Bradyrhizobium sp. AZCC 1610: one gene and its partner. The protein of the gene in region 2 interacts with the protein of the main gene of each other region in a pairwise test. Links are inferred from orthologs where the notes say so. Each region holds a gene or a part of one and is shown on either strand. Other genes may lie near its edges. The genes, in order: eno and rpe.

What was found.
Region 1: the proteins of rpe (region 2) and eno interact in binary tests that used the Escherichia coli proteins (3 or more experiments, as listed by UniProt). The link is inferred for Bradyrhizobium sp. AZCC 1610 from one-to-one orthologs.

The regions. Positions count from the first base shown.
Region 1 is NZ_JAZHRR010000001.1:3,494,852-3,502,818, forward strand. What follows is about bases 3,055-5,878. They hold eno (phosphopyruvate hydratase), read right to left. Parts: upstream 5,197-5,878; coding sequence 3,913-5,196; downstream 3,055-3,912. Other genes in these bases: V1279_RS17335 (zinc-binding dehydrogenase), read right to left, coding at 3,055-3,865; V1279_RS17345 (Vgb family protein), read left to right, coding at 5,373-5,878. In the rest of the region: V1279_RS17315 (pyruvate dehydrogenase complex E1 component subunit beta), read right to left, coding at 1-76; pdhA (pyruvate dehydrogenase (acetyl-transferring) E1 component subunit alpha), read right to left, coding at 182-1,201; V1279_RS17325 (FtsB family cell division protein), read right to left, coding at 1,411-1,728; V1279_RS17330 (NADPH-dependent FMN reductase), read right to left, coding at 1,971-2,525; more of V1279_RS17335, read right to left, coding at 2,729-3,054; more of V1279_RS17345, read left to right, coding at 5,879-6,359; V1279_RS17350 (c-type cytochrome), read left to right, coding at 6,356-6,730; V1279_RS17360 (FkbM family methyltransferase), read left to right, coding at 7,207-7,967. UniProt on the Escherichia coli protein: Catalyzes the reversible conversion of 2-phosphoglycerate (2-PG) into phosphoenolpyruvate (PEP). It is essential for the degradation of carbohydrates via glycolysis.
Region 2 is NZ_JAZHRR010000001.1:4,228,157-4,236,064, reverse strand. The notes cover bases 2,501-5,265. They hold rpe (ribulose-phosphate 3-epimerase), read right to left. Parts: upstream 4,352-5,265; coding sequence 3,650-4,351; downstream 2,501-3,649. Other genes in these bases: V1279_RS21015 (EF-hand domain-containing protein), read left to right, coding at 4,606-5,265; V1279_RS21025 (hypothetical protein), read right to left, coding at 3,060-3,446; V1279_RS21030 (TetR family transcriptional regulator), read left to right, coding at 2,501-2,943. Also shown: V1279_RS21045 (MotA/TolQ/ExbB proton channel family protein), read left to right, coding at 1-728; V1279_RS21040 (hypothetical protein), read left to right, coding at 725-1,399; V1279_RS21035 (hypothetical protein), read left to right, coding at 1,392-2,000; more of V1279_RS21030, read left to right, coding at 2,347-2,500; more of V1279_RS21015, read left to right, coding at 5,266-5,358; V1279_RS21010 (P1 family peptidase), read right to left, coding at 5,394-6,389; V1279_RS21005 (MarR family winged helix-turn-helix transcriptional regulator), read left to right, coding at 6,555-7,097; V1279_RS21000 (Bug family tripartite tricarboxylate transporter substrate binding protein), read left to right, coding at 7,115-7,908. UniProt on the Escherichia coli protein: Catalyzes the reversible epimerization of D-ribulose 5-phosphate to D-xylulose 5-phosphate.

The DNA of each region.
Region 1 (7,967 bases), 730 kb from region 2 along the record:
CCTTCTTCAGCCACTTCGCAAGGTTGCCCTTTTCCATGGTGGGCGACAGCGCAGGCATCAGCACTTGAATGGGCATATCAGCTCCCGAAATCACTCTTCAGTTTGTTCTGCGCTCATTTGATTTGCACGTATTCTGATCGCAAAACCGGTTACCACTTTTGCGGAATACGTGTTTTTGAATTTAGCGGTAGATGTCGGTCCAGAGTTCGGAAGGATCGGGCTCGGGATCGCGCTGGGCGAAATCCGCCGACGCGTTGACGATCTCGCGCACCTCGGCGTCGATGGCCTTCAGCTCCTGCTCGCTGACCTTGGCGGCCAGCAGGCGGTTGCGAACCTGTTCGATCGGATCCTGGTCGGTGCGGATCTTGTCGACCTCTTCGCGAGTCCGGTACTTGGCGGGATCGGACATCGAGTGGCCGCGGTAGCGATAGGTCTGCATTTCCAGGATGAACGGCCCCTTGCCGGCGCGGCACCAGGCAACTGCCTCGTCGCCCGCGGCCTTGACGGCGCGGACGTCCATGCCGTCGATCTGCTGGCCCGGAATGTTGAAGGAGGCGCCGCGCTTGGAAAAATCGGTCAGGGCCGAGGAGCGCGTCACCGATGTACCCATGGCGTAGCGGTTGTTCTCGATCACATAGATCACCGGGAGCTTCCACAGCTCCGCCATGTTGAAGCTCTCGTAGACCTGCCCCTGGTTGGACGCGCCGTCGCCGAAATAGGCCACGCTGACGAAATCATTGCCACGGTAGCGGTTGGCGAAAGCAAGGCCAGTGCCGAGCGACACCTGGGCGCCGACGATGCCGTGGCCGCCGTAGAAATTCTTCTCCATGCTGAACATGTGCATAGAGCCGCCCTTGCCCTTGGAGTAGCCGCCGCGGCGGCCGGTGAGTTCAGCCATGACGCCTTTGGCGTCCATCCCGCACGCCAGCATGTGGCCGTGGTCGCGGTATCCTGTTATGACCTGATCGCCCTGCTTGAGGGCCATCTGCATGCCGACCACCACGGCTTCCTGGCCGATATAGAGATGGCAGAAGCCGCCGATGGCGCCCATGCCGTAAAGCTGGCCGGCCTTTTCCTCGAAGCGCCGGATCAGCAGCATGTCCCGCAGCGCCGCCAGTTCCTGGGCCTTGGTGAATTCCGGTGGGGATGCGTTTGCCTTTTGCCCTGATTCCTTCTCGACGCTTTTCTTGGGTGCGGCCATGGCAAATCCGGATGAGAGAGACGATCAGCCCTCTCTAACCCAACTCAAACCGCCGTGAAAGGATTGCGTGAGCTCAGGAAAATAATGCTATACTGCACTGCAACGCGGCGCGACATTTTCGAAATCGATTTTGTAGTTTTTTGAAATTTGCGGACCGGCGTGCGGACGTCAAGCAAACGACGGCGGTGTCCGTGACATCGGTTTGAAAACTAGTTCGGCTTGATGGTCCGGACCAGATCGCGCGGATTGGCGTAGTCGAGCTGAAAGCGCGCGCGCTCGTCCAGCATATCAGGATCGACCCGGTTGGACCGCAACAGCGAAACCCGTTGCTCGCCCTGCGCCCGCTCCCGCTTCAGCCGCGCCAGCTCCGAGGTGAGCGCGATGATTTCCTGATCGAGTTCCTGGCGCGCGTTCAGCCCGTATTTGCCGGTATACGCGTTGACCCCAAAATAGCCGACCATCAGCGCCGCCATCGTGTAGAGGGCGAGGCCGGTCAGGATGGATTTCAGGCGGGTACGGGAGACCATGAGCCCAAGATGCGACGGCCGGGTTAATGGAATCCTAATAGGAAGCGTGCTGTCCCCATCGTCATTGCCTGCGATAAACGCAAGCGTTTGCGCAAGGGAGCGGAAGCGACGACTTGTCCGCCGTAGCTTTTAAGAGCGAAGGCGGAAGCAATCCATCTATCCGCCATGCCGCGGTATGGATTGCTTCGCGGAACCTGTCATCGGGCGCGCATTTGCGCGACCCGTTGGCTCGCAATGACGGGTTACCTGTTCTGCTTCTCGATGAACGCCGCGAAGGCGTCGAGATATTGCTGCAGCACCTTTTGCACCGCTTCCTTGGTGAGCTGGCCCTTGTCGTCGAAGGCATCGCCGACGCCGTTCAGATAGATTTCGGGCTGGCCGAGGATCGGGCCGGCAATACCCGGCAGGATGTTCTGCAGATGCTTGGCCGCGCTGACGCCACCGAGCGCCCCAGGCGAGTTGCTGACAATGCCGATCGGCTTGCCGAGGAACGAGCTCTTGCCGTAAGGGCGCGAGGCGACGTCGATGGCGTTCTTCAACACGCCAGGGATCGAGCGGTTATATTCGGGGGTAACGAACAGCACGCCGTTCGACTTCTGCAGCTTTTCGCGGAACGCCAGCCAGTCGGCCGGAGGTGCGGCTTCCAGATCCTGGTTGAAGAAGGAAATGTCGCCCAGCGTGGTGACGTCGAGCTTCAGCGAAGCCGGCGCCAGCTTGGCCAGCGCATTGGCGACCTTGAGCGAAAAACTCTCTTTGCGAAGACTGCCGACGATCGTGACGATATTGTAGGTGGCCATTCTAAATCCCTCTTGAAGCGGAAGCGCTAGCCTCCCTTACGCCAAATCGACGGAAAGATGCAAGTGCATGAACTGGGCGTTTGTGCCGGCTTTGCGAGAAAATTCTTATCCCTCAGCATCGTGGCTGACGCCAAAACAGAACAAGCCGCCTCTTTCAGGCGGCTTGTCGGTTCGTAGCGGAATAAACGTGCCTGCCGGGCCACTCAGCCCTTGTTCGGATTGATCAGAAATTTCTCACCGGTGGAGCGCTTGTTGTAGATCGCGATGTTGGAAAGCTGCAGCGTTTCCTGCAGCGACACAACTTGCGTGTAGTGGCTGGCAAACGTGGTCTTGAGTTCGGACGCCACGCGCTGGCGCAGCCGGCCGATTTCGGCCGGGCCGATCTTCTGCAGGAACGGCGTCAGCAGCCAGCCGCCGACCCCCCAGGTCAATCCGAACGCCCGGCTCAGTTCGGTCGGACGGTTGTCGAGGCTGCCGTAGATATAGACCTGTTTGTACACGTTCGAGCCGTAGCGGCTGTATTCCTTGGCGGTCTTGTTGGCCGCGATCTCCATGCAGGTAAGGATTTGCCCCGCGAGCTTGCCGCCGCCGATGGCGTCGAACGCAATCGTTGCACCGGTTTCCACCAGCGCGTTGGTCAGATCGTCCATGAAGGTATCTGCGGTGGAATCGACGACATATTTGGCGCCAATCTTGTGCAGGATGTCGGCCTGCTCCTTGCTGCGCACGATGTTGACGAGGCCGATGCCGTCCTTGATGCAGACCTTGTTGAGCATCTGGCCGAGGTTGGAGGCGGCGGCGGTGTGCACCAGCGCCTTGTGATTTTCGCGCCGCATGGTTTCGGTCATGCCGAGCGCGGTCAGCGGATTGACGAACCACGACGCGCCGTCGGTAGGCGTGGTGCCGGCCGGCAGCTCCATCACGTCCCTGACCTTGATGGTGCGATACTGCGAGTACATCGCGCCGCCGATCATCGAGACGTTGTTGCCCATCAGCGCTTTCGCAGCGTCTGACGACCCGGCCCTGATCACGACGCCGGCACCTTCATTGCCCACCGGGAGCGATTGATCGAGCCGGCCGCCCATCATCCGCATGGCCGCTTCCGGCATCTTCGCCGTCACCACGGGAGCGTCCTTGGTGCCGGATTCCTTGGCTGTCGACATGTCGGCCGGGCCGATCAGGAGCCCGAGATCGGACGGGTTGATCGGCGTCGCCTCGACACGGACCACGACTTCATCGTCGGCCGGTTCGGGCGTCGGGACGTCCACCAGCGACAGTTCGAGTTCGCCGCTCTTCTTGAGCAGCGAACGCAGTTGCAGCCCGCTTCTGCCGTCGCTCATCGCAATCCTCCCCTTTTGTGTCTGTTATATCTGGATGCGCTGGTGCGTTACGCCAGTGCCTTGAAAACTGCCTTGCCCGCATATATTGCCTGCGCGCCGAGTTGCTGTTCGATACGCAGGAGCTGGTTGTACTTGGCCGTGCGGTCGGAGCGCGCCAATGATCCGGTCTTGATCTGTCCGCAATTGGTGGCGACCGCGAGGTCGGCGATGGTGGAGTCTTCGGTCTCGCCCGAACGATGCGACATCACGGAGGTGTAGCCGGCCTTGTGGGCCATCTCCACCGAGGCGAGCGTCTCCGTCAGCGTGCCGATCTGGTTGACCTTGATCAGGATCGAGTTGGCGCGGCCATTCTTGATGCCGTCGGCAAGCCGCGTGACGTTGGTGACGAACAGATCGTCGCCGACCAGCTGGCACTTCTTGCCGATCAAATCGGTCAATTCCTTCCAGCCGTCCATGTCGTCCTCGGACATGCCGTCCTCGATCGAGACGATCGGATAACGCGAGACGAGATCGGCGAGATATTTCGCCTGCTCAGAGCGCGAGCGCGTCTTGTTCTCGCCGCCATAGACGTAAGCGCCGTCCTTGAAGAACTCGGTCGCCGCGCAATCGAGGCCGAGCATCACGTCGCTGCCTGCCTTGTAGCCGGCCTTGCCGATCGCGCTCACCACGAAATCGAGGGCTGCGTCCGCCGACGGAATGTTCGGCGCAAAGCCGCCCTCGTCGCCGACATTGGTGTTGTGGCCGGCTTTTTTCAGCTCGCCCCGCAGCGTGTGGAAGATTTCCGAGCCGCAGCGCAGCGCTTCGGCGAAGCTCGCCGCCCCGACCGGCAGGATCATGAATTCCTGGAAATCGATCGGGTTGTCGGCATGCATGCCGCCATTGATGATGTTCATCATCGGCACCGGCAGCGTCCGCGCCGAGGTGCCGCCGACATAGCGATAGAGCGGCATGTCGAAGGATTCCGCCGCAGCCTTGGCACAGGCCAGCGAGACGCCGAGGATGGCGTTGGCGCCAAGCCGGCTCTTGTTCGGGGTGCCGTCGAGATCGATCATGATCTGGTCGATCTGGACCTGTTCCTCGACGGCCTGATCGCTCAGCGCCTCGAAGATTTCGCCGTTGACCGCCTCGACCGCCTTCTGCACGCCCTTGCCGAGATAACGCTTCCTGTCGCCGTCCCGCAGCTCGACCGCCTCATGCGCGCCAGTGGAGGCACCCGATGGCACCGCGGCACGGCCGACCGAGCCGTCTTCGAGCACCACATCGACTTCAACGGTGGGATTGCCCCGGCTATCGAGAATTTCGCGGCCAATGATGTCGACGATGGCGGTCATGTCTGCACTTTCCTGGGAATGATGGATCATGTTTCGGGGGCGTCTTACACGGCGCGCAAGCAAATGTGAACGCTTTGGCTGCGGCCTTTTCCGGACGATGGAGATGGGTCAGGGTAGACTGCTCCAAGGTTGATATCGGCGTCCAAACCTTCACGTTCACAAGCCGGGGTAACGCAATGAATCGCCGCCAGTTTCTTGGAACCACCGCCGCTGGAATCCTGGCCGCGCCCGCCCTCCTGCGCCACGCGAGCGCCCAGGAAGGCCCGTTCCGCGTCAAATATTATCCGGTCAAAGCGGGCATGGGCTCGCGCGACACCACCCCTGCCCCCGACGGCACGATCTGGTTCTGCGGCCAGCGCAATGGCACGCTGGGGCGGCTCGATCCGCGCGACGGCTCCTACAAGCTCGTGGATCTCGGCAAGGGCGCGGCGCCCCATGGCGTCATCATCGGCCCTGATGGCGCTCCCTGGGTAACCGAGGGCGGACAGAATGCAATCGCGCGCGTCGACCCCGCCGATCATAAGGTGACGCTGTTCCGCCTGCCCGAAAAAGAGGCTTATGCCAACCTGAACACCGGCGTGTTCGACAAAGCCGGCATCTACTGGTTTACCGGCCAATCCGGCATCTATGGCCGGCTCGATCCGAAATCGGGCGACATGACCGTATTCAAATCGCCGCGCGGGCGCGGCACCTACGGCATGACCGTCACGCCAAAGGGCGACATCTGGTACGCCTCGCTCGGCGGCAACCACATCGCCAAAATCGACACCGCTACCGGCAACGCCACCGTGGTCGAGCCGCCGACGCCGAATCAGGGCGCACGGCGCGTGTGGTCGGATTCCAAGGGCCGCATCTGGGTCAGCGAATGGAACAGCGGCAATGTGTCGGTTCACGATCCTGCCGACGGCTCCTGGAAAGCGTGGAAGCTGCCCGGCAGCAATCCGCGCACCTATGCCGTCTATGTCGACGACAAGGACAAGGTCTGGGCCACCGATTTCGGCGCCAATGCGATCGTGCGCTTCGATCCGGTGACGGAAAAATTCAACGCATTCCCCAGCGACAAATCGGGCGCGAATGTGCGCCAGCTCGACGGCCGGCCCGGCGAAACCTGGGGCGGCGAATCCGGCAATGACCGCCTGGTCGTGATACAGACGGTCGCGTGAAGTCCTTCGCGGTCCTGCTGCTGTTGTCCCTTCTGCTGCCCGCTGCCGCCGCCGCGGAGGAAAACGGCGTGCGGGCGTTCGCGCCCTGCCGCGCCTGCCACAGCCTCGATCCCGCCGAGCGCGGCCTGCCCGGTCCCAACCTCTCCGGGCTGATCGGCCGCGTCGTGGCTGGCAACACCGATTTCGATTACTCGCCGGTGCTGCGCAAGGCCCGCGACGAAGGACTGCGTTGGGATGCGAAGCGCCTGGAGATCTTCCTCGCCGATCCGGCCGCGATGTTTCCGGGATTGTGGATGTCGATGCGCGGGATCGAGGACGCCGCCGAGCGGCAGGCGCTGGTGCGGTTTCTCGAAGACCCCGCCTCGCGCTGACGGTTGACGATCGACGCCTGTTGCGTCCATGTCAGCCTCGCAAAGGACGATCATGATGGCCAAAAAATCATTGCAGAAATCATTGCAGCTCGGCCGCGCCGTGGAATGGCCGGACAGCCCGGAAAAGGCGCAGCTCGATCGCGTGCCCAATCCGCAGGCCGATACCAACTATCTGGTTCGTTTCACGGCGCCGGAATTCACCTCGATCTGCCCGGTGACGGGCCAGCCTGATTTCGCGCATCTGATGATCGACTATGTGCCGGGCCAGTGGCTGCTGGAATCCAAATCGCTGAAGCTCTATGTCGCCAGCTTCCGCAATCACGGCGCCTTTCATGAGGACTGCACGGTCATGATCGGCAAGCGGATTGCAGCCGAGATCAAGCCGAAATGGCTTCGCATCGGCGGCTACTGGTATCCACGCGGCGCGGCATCCCGATCGACGTGTTCTGGCAGACCGGCAAACTCCCCAACGGCATGTGGGTACCCGACCAGGGCGTCGCGCCCTATCGCGGCCGGGGTTAGGCACGCCAAGCGTTCGGGCATGGCTTGAACGCCTTCTGCGCGCGGGAATTTTCAGAAGACGCCTCAATAGAGAAATAAACGGCCGCGACAATGATGATTGCATAGATCGCAGGTGCAGAAGATTCACGGCTGAGAAAAACTCTCGAACGATTGACGCCACAGATTGGTCAATTGCCGGCCACAGATCGTCCGCATGTTCGCAACATCAAGTTCGTGAGGCCGCCATGATTGCTCGGAAGACCGCGCGCTTCCTCCTGAAATATGCATCGAGCGATCCGCTCAAGCTTGCCGATATCGTACACCGCCGCGCGATCGAGCAGTTCAGGACGCCGCCGACGGGCCTCGCGACCACGCGCTTCAACGGCGTGCATTACGAGATCGATATGTCATTGCATAGGTTGATGAAGAAGTACTTTTTCCATACCCACGAAATGTTTCTCGAACGTATCTTCAAGCGCTGCCTGGCTCCCGGCAATATCTTCGTCGATATCGGCGCCAATTGCGGCTACTGGTCGGCCTATAGCTTGTCACTCGTGGGCCAGAGCGGCGAGGTGCACGCCTTCGAGCCGGTGCCGCAATATTTCACCTTTGTCCGACGGCTCGCGGAGCTCAATCCCGGTTATCGGATCGTCGCCAATCAGCTTGCCTGCGGCGCGCGGCCTGGCGCCTTCACGATGGCCGTCGTCGCGCCACGCGCGGAGAATTTCGACAATTA
Region 2 (7,908 bases):
CGGCCACGCCGGAACGAGGCGTCTTGCTGCTCTGGATGATCTTTACCGGGCTTTCGGTCTTTGCCGTCTTCCTGCTATGGCGGTACGGGCTGATCCATCTCATGGTCGACTCCGATCGCACCTATATTTCGAGCCTCATCGCCGTTCTCTACTTCATCACCTGCGGCCATTGCTTCTGGCGGACGCGGGCGATCGCGCGGGAAGGCGAGGTCGCAAGGGGCTGTCGCACCATGCTGTCGGCGCCGGACGGCGCGAAGGTGCTCGCCGCCGGTGCGCGCGGTCTGCCGGGCGGGCTGGTCACGGATCACATCCGCAGCCTGGTGACGAAGGCCAAAGCGCAAGCCGCCGGCCGCATCGACCAGACGCTGCTGCTCAGGACGCTGGCCGACCGGTTGCGCGGCTCCAACGGGTTTGGCGCATTCGTTTCCGACACGCTGATGAAGCTCGGGCTGCTCGGCACGATCGTCGGCTTCATCATCATGCTGGCGCCGATCGCGACCCTCGACGCGGCCGACAAGGCCGCCATGAAATCATCGATGGGCCTGATGAGCGACGGCATGGCGGTGGCCATGTACACGACGCTGGCGGGCCTGGTCGGCTCCATCCTCGTCCGCATTCAATACTACATGCTCGATGCCGCGACCCAGCGGGTGTTTTCCGATGCCGTCATGCTGACCGAGACGCACGTCACCCCGGTATTGGAAAGCCGTCCTGGAACGCCACCATGATGGATGACTTCGGTCTCTATCCGCGCGAGGAGGCGTTCGACCCGCTCGGCGTGATGCTGTTCAAGGCGCTGCAGGTGATCGCTTTCCTGTTCTTCCTTGCGTTGCTCGCGGTCTCGCCCGATGCAAAGGATGGCAAGATCGATTCCAAGGCCGAATTCCTCATCACGATGGACTGGCCGGACAATCATCCCGACGACTTCGATCTGTTCGTGCAGGACCCTGCCGGCAACATCGCCTGGTACCGCCGTCGCGAGGCCGGTTTCCTCACCCTCGACCGCGATGATCGCGGCGGCGCGAACGATTTCATCGTCGTCAACGGCAAGAAGATCCTGTCGCCGGTCCGGGAGGAAATCGTCACGGTGCGGGGCGTCGTCGCCGGCGAATACACCGTCAACGTCTCGCACTTTCAGGCCACCACCGGGCAGCCTGTCGCGGTGAGCGTGAAGGTTCAGAAACTCAATCCGGCCGCGCAGGTGATCTTCGACAACAAGCTGACGCTCGATCACTCTGGCCATGAGAAGACGGCGGTGCGCTTCTGGCTCGACGCTGCGGGCAAGGTGATCGACGTACAGCAGCGGCAGAAATCGCTGATGGAGACGTTCCGTAACGTCCGCGCGAATGGCGCGGATCTGGACCCGAAAACAGGCGTCAGGATGCCGCGCCGTGAGTAACCTGCAATCGGTCATCCTCACGCTGGCGATCAGCTACGCCCTGATCGGTGCGCTGTTGCTTCTCGTCCTGGTGTATGCACGCTTGCCCTGGTCGGCCAAGGCGGTCGCCGTGATCGTGACGAGCGGGTTCTATATTGCGAGCTTTGTCGGGGTGCGCGGACTATTGGGCTGGGCCAGCGTCGACAGGCTGCCCGCCACCTTCAAATTGCTGCAGGCCCGTATCGTCGAGCCCCATTCGCTGGAGGGCGATCCGGGCTCGATCTATCTCTGGGTCGAGACGCTCGACGACGGCAATCGGCCGAGCGGTGTCCCCCGGGCGTTCCGCATTCCCTACAGCGACAGCCTTGCGGAAAAGACCGACAAGGCGGCGGGCGAGATCGCCGCCGGCCGTCCGCAGGGCGGTCGCGCCGCCGACTTTGGCGATGGCGGCGGCAGCCTGCTCCAGGCTGCCCGCGAATACATCACGCCCGGCATGATCCTGGACACGTCGGGCGGCGACCCCTCGACCGGCGGGGGATTGGTCGCGGTCCCCCGCGAGGGCGATGGGGTATCGTTTACGCCGCTGCTTCCGCCCCGGATGCCGCCGAAGGACGAGCAATAGGCTTCCGAGGAGGGAGCGTTGGCCCCGACAATCACGGATTATTGACTAACAGATATTGAAATCTGTCAGCGAGACATGCTATATCCATTGCCGACGCCAAGACTGGGTGTCGCCCGGCTCGTAGGTCTGAGCCCGGGTACTTGCAAAGGACTACGCTAATGACTGCCCATCTCATTCATCTGACCGCCCAAATCCAGCGCTGGCTCAACCAGAGCGTCGCCCGTCATCTCGCCGCCCAGGCCGAGCGGCTGGAGCCGGTGGTGAAACATTAACCCGCCAAGGGGATTAGACGGAATTATAAGGGGGATTAGATGACCACCCGTCCCATCGTTTCGCAGGTGCGCGCATGAACGAAGTCGTGGTTCTGACCCCCGAACGGATTCTGGAGGTTACCGAGGATGTTCTGCGCCGCTACGGACTGGCCAAAGCAACCGTAGTGGATGTTGCCCGCGCCCTCGATGTCAGCCACGGCAGCGTCTATCGCCATTTCCCCAGCAAGGCCTCGCTGCGCGAGGCGGTGGCCAAGCGTTGGCTCGACCGTCTCAGCGCGCCGCTCTTGAAGGTCGCAGAAGCTTCCGGCCCGGCGCCCGCCCGGCTGGAGAAGTGGCTACGCACGATGTTTTCGATCAAGCACGAGCGGCTTGGCGACGATCCCGAGATGTTTGCGACCTACCTGACGCTGGCGCGCGAGGCCTGCAAGGCCGTGAATTGCCACAAGGACTGCCTGGTCGATCAGATCGCGCTTATCCTGTCCGACGGCGTGAAGCAGGGCGCGTTCGAGGTCGCCGATGTCAAGGTTTCGGCGCGCGCCATTTTCGACGCCACCAGCCGTTTCCACCATCCCGCCCATGCCGAGGAATGGAACGAGCCGGGTGCCCCGGCGCGGATCGACGCATTGCTGGCGCTACTGCTCAAGGGTTTGAAAGCGCCCCGCAAGCACTGACTTTCCTGCACGACTGATCAACGTTGCCCGCCGCGATCGTCGACGCGATGAATGCCGTGGCGCGGCCTTGGCCGGTGCAGGAAGGCGGCTAGCTCCGGATCAGGCAGCCCGTGCGCTCAGTCGAGGGTCTGGACAGGCGGCAGCGCTGTTTTGGCTGAACGCGGCGGGTTCGGCACGGGATAGCTGGTGGCGCGGCCGCTCCGGTCGGCTTGGCCGGCGGAATTGGATGCGGGGGCCACGGCTTCCGCCCTGGCGCCGCGCACGCCGTCCCTTGAAGACTGCCTGCGGTGCCGCGACGACGACCGCGAGCCTTCCAGTCCCCACGACCGCGATATCGAAGGCCCGGCCGTATAGCCGACGAAGGCTCCGGCGACGGCCCCGACTGGGCCCAGCACGACGGCGCCGGCCACCGCGCCCAGTGCAGCGTCGCCCGCGCGCTGCGCGAGCGCGGCGGAGGGGGCGAGTACCAGGAGCATGGCGGCTGTGGTGTAGGCCTTGATCATATTTCCGTCCCATCCGTGAAAGACGGGATGCTGTTCTGCCTTTATGGCGAGATGCGTGACGTTTTGTGGCCGCAGCATGGACTTTCAGGTTCCATGGCCAACTCCGCGTCTGATGTGGCTTTCCTGCCGGCTGCTAAGTGCGACGGCGCGCGCGCTCGAACTGCCACAGCAATGGCTCGGCGCGCGGGCGAGGCTTGTCCGCGTCAGACCGCTTCGCCGCGCGCCAGCGCCGCCGCGTGACGGATCGCGGAAATATTGGCCTTATAGGCCTCTGTTGTGCCGCCCTTGAATACTGCGGAGCCCGCCACAAACGCGTTGGCGCCTGCCGCGGCAAGCTGGCCGGAAACGTCAGGGCCGACGCCGCCATCGACCTCGATATCGATCGGGCGGCCCGCGGTCATCGCCCTGATGTCGCTGACCTTGCCGAGCGCCGATTTGATAAAAGCCTGGCCGCCGAAGCCCGGATTGACCGACATGACCAGCACCAGATCGATCAGGTCGATGACGTATTCGATCGCGCTCGCCGGCGTGCCGGGATTGAGCGAGACGCCGGCCTTCTTGCCGAGCGCGCGGATCGCCTGCAGCGAGCGATGCAGATGCGGCCCGGCCTCGGCATGGACGGTGATGTGATCGCAGCCGGCTTTTGCAAACGCCTCGAGATAGGGGTCGCAGGGCGAGATCATCAGATGGGCGTCGAAGATTTTCTTCGTATGCGGGCGCATCGCCTTGATGACATCGGGCCCGTAGGAAATGTTCGGCACGAAATGCCCGTCCATCACGTCGAGATGGATCCAGTCGGCACCCGCCGCGTCCACGGCGCGGACTTCTTCGCCCAGCTTGGCGAAATCCGCCGCCAGGATTGACGGCGCGATGACGAGGGGACGCGACGCAAATTGCTGAGACATGTGCGCTTTCCCAAAACTCTTAAGGGGCTGGATGGCTCCGCGTAACATGCAGGGCGGCCGGGGGCAATGCGACCGCCAAGCTGCCTGTGGGCAGGAAAAATCTGCCGGAGCGGGCAGCTATTGCCGGGTTTGCCAGACGGAATCGGATGCGGGAAAGCCTGGTTTTATTGGGTTTTTCATCATGGCATGGCGCTTGCTGAGGAACATGCGCGAGCTATCGGCCGCGACCGCCGCGGCGTTGTTGGAGTTTTGCCATGTTCCTTGCTTTGGGCGCTGCGTCCTCGGCTATCGATGCCCTCAAGGCGCTGACGTCGTCGAAGTCGTCGTCCGCGCCGACCACCGGCGTCAGCCAGAACTCTGCAAGTCCGTTCGCTCTGTTCTCCTCGAACACGTCGGCTTCGGTCGGTCCGGGATCCGGCACGCCTGGCGGCGGTTCGCAGATATCGCCGGAAACCATGAGCGCGCTGCTCGACGCCCAAAGCCAGTCCTCGGCAGGATCGACCACGGCATCCAAGAGCCGCCACAGTGCGCTGAAGGATTTGTTCGGGCAGATTGATGGCGACGGTGACGGCAAGATCACCAAATCGGAATTTGAAGAGGCGCTGGGCGCCGGCGGCACCAACCTCGCGCAGGCCGACAGCGTGTTCGGCAAGCTCGACAAGGATGGCGACGGCTCGGTCAGCCTCAATGAGCTGGCATCGGCGCTGAAGGGCGGCAAAAAAACTCACCATGATCACCATGCCGCCAGCGAGTCCGACGGATCGAATTCCGATCCGTTCTCGCAGGCCCTGCAGGGCGCTTCCAGCACGTCCGTCACCAACAGCGACGGTTCGGTGACGACGTCGCTCACTTATGCAGGCGGATCCAAGGTAACGATGACGTCGGCCGCCGGCAAAAGCTCATCCACATCAGCGGCATCGTCCTACAATTTCATCGAGCAGATGATCCAGCGTCAGGCCCAGGCAATTTCATCGGGCGCCACCGCATCGCTCTCGGTCAGCGCCTGAGCACGAGACCCGGCGAGATTCCTTCGGACTGCGACCTAACCGAAGCGATCGCTCCACGCCGGTAGCGCACCCAGAAAGGGTAGCGCGGTCGCACTATGGACACCGCGCGCAATTGCGCGGGCGACGGTGTTCGCGGCCACCATGCCGAGTTCGGTGAGGCCGAACAGCGGATCGATCGGCTTCTTGCCGGTCGCTGCGGCAAACACCACGTCGCCATCCAGCGGCGCATGCACCGGATAGATGGCGCGCGCCATACCGGTTTGCGCGATCATCGCGAGCCGCCTGGCCTGGGGCTTGGTCAGCACGGCATCGGTGACGACGGCCACCAGCGTGGTGTTCTCCGCAGGGCTTGCTGCCGGACCGCCCTTCAGGCGCGCCCGCAGCATATCAGGCGTGAACGAGGGCGGCATTCCGCGCCCGCCAAACTCAGTGCCCGTCTCGAACGGCGCCGCCCAGAACCATGGGCCGTCGCCTATGGTCACGCTGCCCACCGCATTGACCACCGCGAGCGCGCCGACGGTGACGCCGCCTTCGGTCTGTGCGGAAGCCGAGCCAAGGCCGCCCTTGAAATTGGCTGTTGTCGCGCCGAGGCCGGCGCCGACGCTGCCCAGCGCGAAATCCACGCCAGCCGCATTCGCCGCGGCATAGCCGAGGTCGCGGTAGGGCGGGAAACGTCCCCACGCCTTGTTGCCGCCGTTGAGCAGATCGAAACAGATCGCGCCCGGAACGATCGGGATCACCGCGTCGCGCACCCGGAAGCCACGTCCCCGTTCGGCGAGCCATGCCTGCACGCCGCCGGCGGCGTCCAGTCCGAGCGCCGAGCCGCCGGAAAGCGCGATGCCGTCGATCGCCTCGACGGTGCTTTCGGGGCTGAGCAGCGCGTCCTCGCGCGTGCCAGGGCCGCCGCCGCGCACGTCGATCGAGGCCACGGCAGGGGAGTCGAAAAGGATTGCGGTGACGCCGGAGGCGAGCGCCGCGTCGTGGGCGTGGCCGACGCTGACGCCGGATATGTCGGTGAGGAGATTTCTCAAAGAGCCGATCCGTCGGGCGCGTTGTTTCATTGGGAATACACCAGTCGCGAAAAACGTCGCGACTGTCCAGCACCATTCTAATCGCTCAGTTCGGCGTCCGGCTGCGTTGACAATGGAGTTACTCAAACATATGATGATCAAAATTATGACTATATATGGCGTGCCATGTCCGACACGGCTTCCGATAGCGATCTTCAAGCGGGCGGTTCGCTAATTCACATCGGCCGTGACGGCGTGCCGCTTCGCCGGGTCTTGGCGCCACTCACCCGAAGCCTTCAACAAATCTGCGCGTCAGTCATCGCTGAAGCCTTGGCCGAAGCCGGGTTGGTCCAGCTTGAATATGCCTTGCTGGTGTTCGTCAATGATGCGCCCGGCATCAGCCAGCAAACGCTCGCCGAGGCAATGGGGGTTGATCGCAACAATGTCGGTCTGATCGCCGGAAAACTCGAAGCGAGAGGGCTTCTCAGGCGAACAGTCAACGGGGACGATCGCCGCGCGCGTCAAGTCTATTTGACCCGAAAGGGAGAACGCCTGTGGCGGCAATGCCAGCCGGAAGTCTTTGCCGCCAACCAGCGCGTTCTGGCGCCGCTGAACGCATCGGAAAAAAAGCTGTTCATTGATATGCTTGTGCGGCTGGTGGAAGGAAACCGTGTCCATGCGCGGCCCGGTGCCGGACGACGCAAGCGAACTTCACGCAAGTCCATTTAGGCACGGGGGATAACGGCATGCATGCATTCCAGCGTTTTGCATATGCTCTGATTGCCATCGCGGTAACGTGGTCCCCGGTGGAGGCGCTCTCGCAGACCTGGCCACAGCGGACCGTCAAGATCGTCCTTCCGCTGCCGGCGGGGGGCGCCACCGATCTTGCCGCGCGCCTGTTCGCCGAACGCCTGTCCCAGCGATGGCGCCACGCTGTTGTCGTTGAGAACCGCCCGGGAGTGGACGGGCTCGCTGGTGTGGCGAGCTTCGTCAACTCGCGCGATGATCACGAACTTCTGTTTTCATTCGCTGGTCCAATTTCGATCAATCCGCTGATCTACGAAAAGCTGCCATACGATCCCGATCGCGATCTTGTTCCGATCGCCGCAGCCGCCGAAAATTTTTTCTGCATCGCGGTTTCGAGTTCGATGGGCGTGGACTCCTTGGGCTCATTTGTCGCGATGGCGCGAGACAATCCGGGTAAGTTCAACTGGGCAGCGACGGCGGGGCTGCCTCAGTACATCTTTTCAGCTTTCCAAAAATCTACCGGCCTCATGCTCACACAAGTGCCGTACCGGGACTTTGCGCCCGCGCTCCAGGACTTCGCCGAGGGGCGCATCCACGTCGTTGTTACCGCGCCATCATTCCTGCTGCCAGCGGTCGCCGCAGGTAAAGCCAGGCTTGTGATGGTTTCCAACCGACAGCGCTCCCCCTTGGCTCCGGAGGTACCGACCGCCGGGGAGTCCGGTTTTCCCGAGTTGACGTTTGAAGGTGTGGTCGGGTTTTACGGATGGCGGGATATGCCGACGCCGCTGCGCGA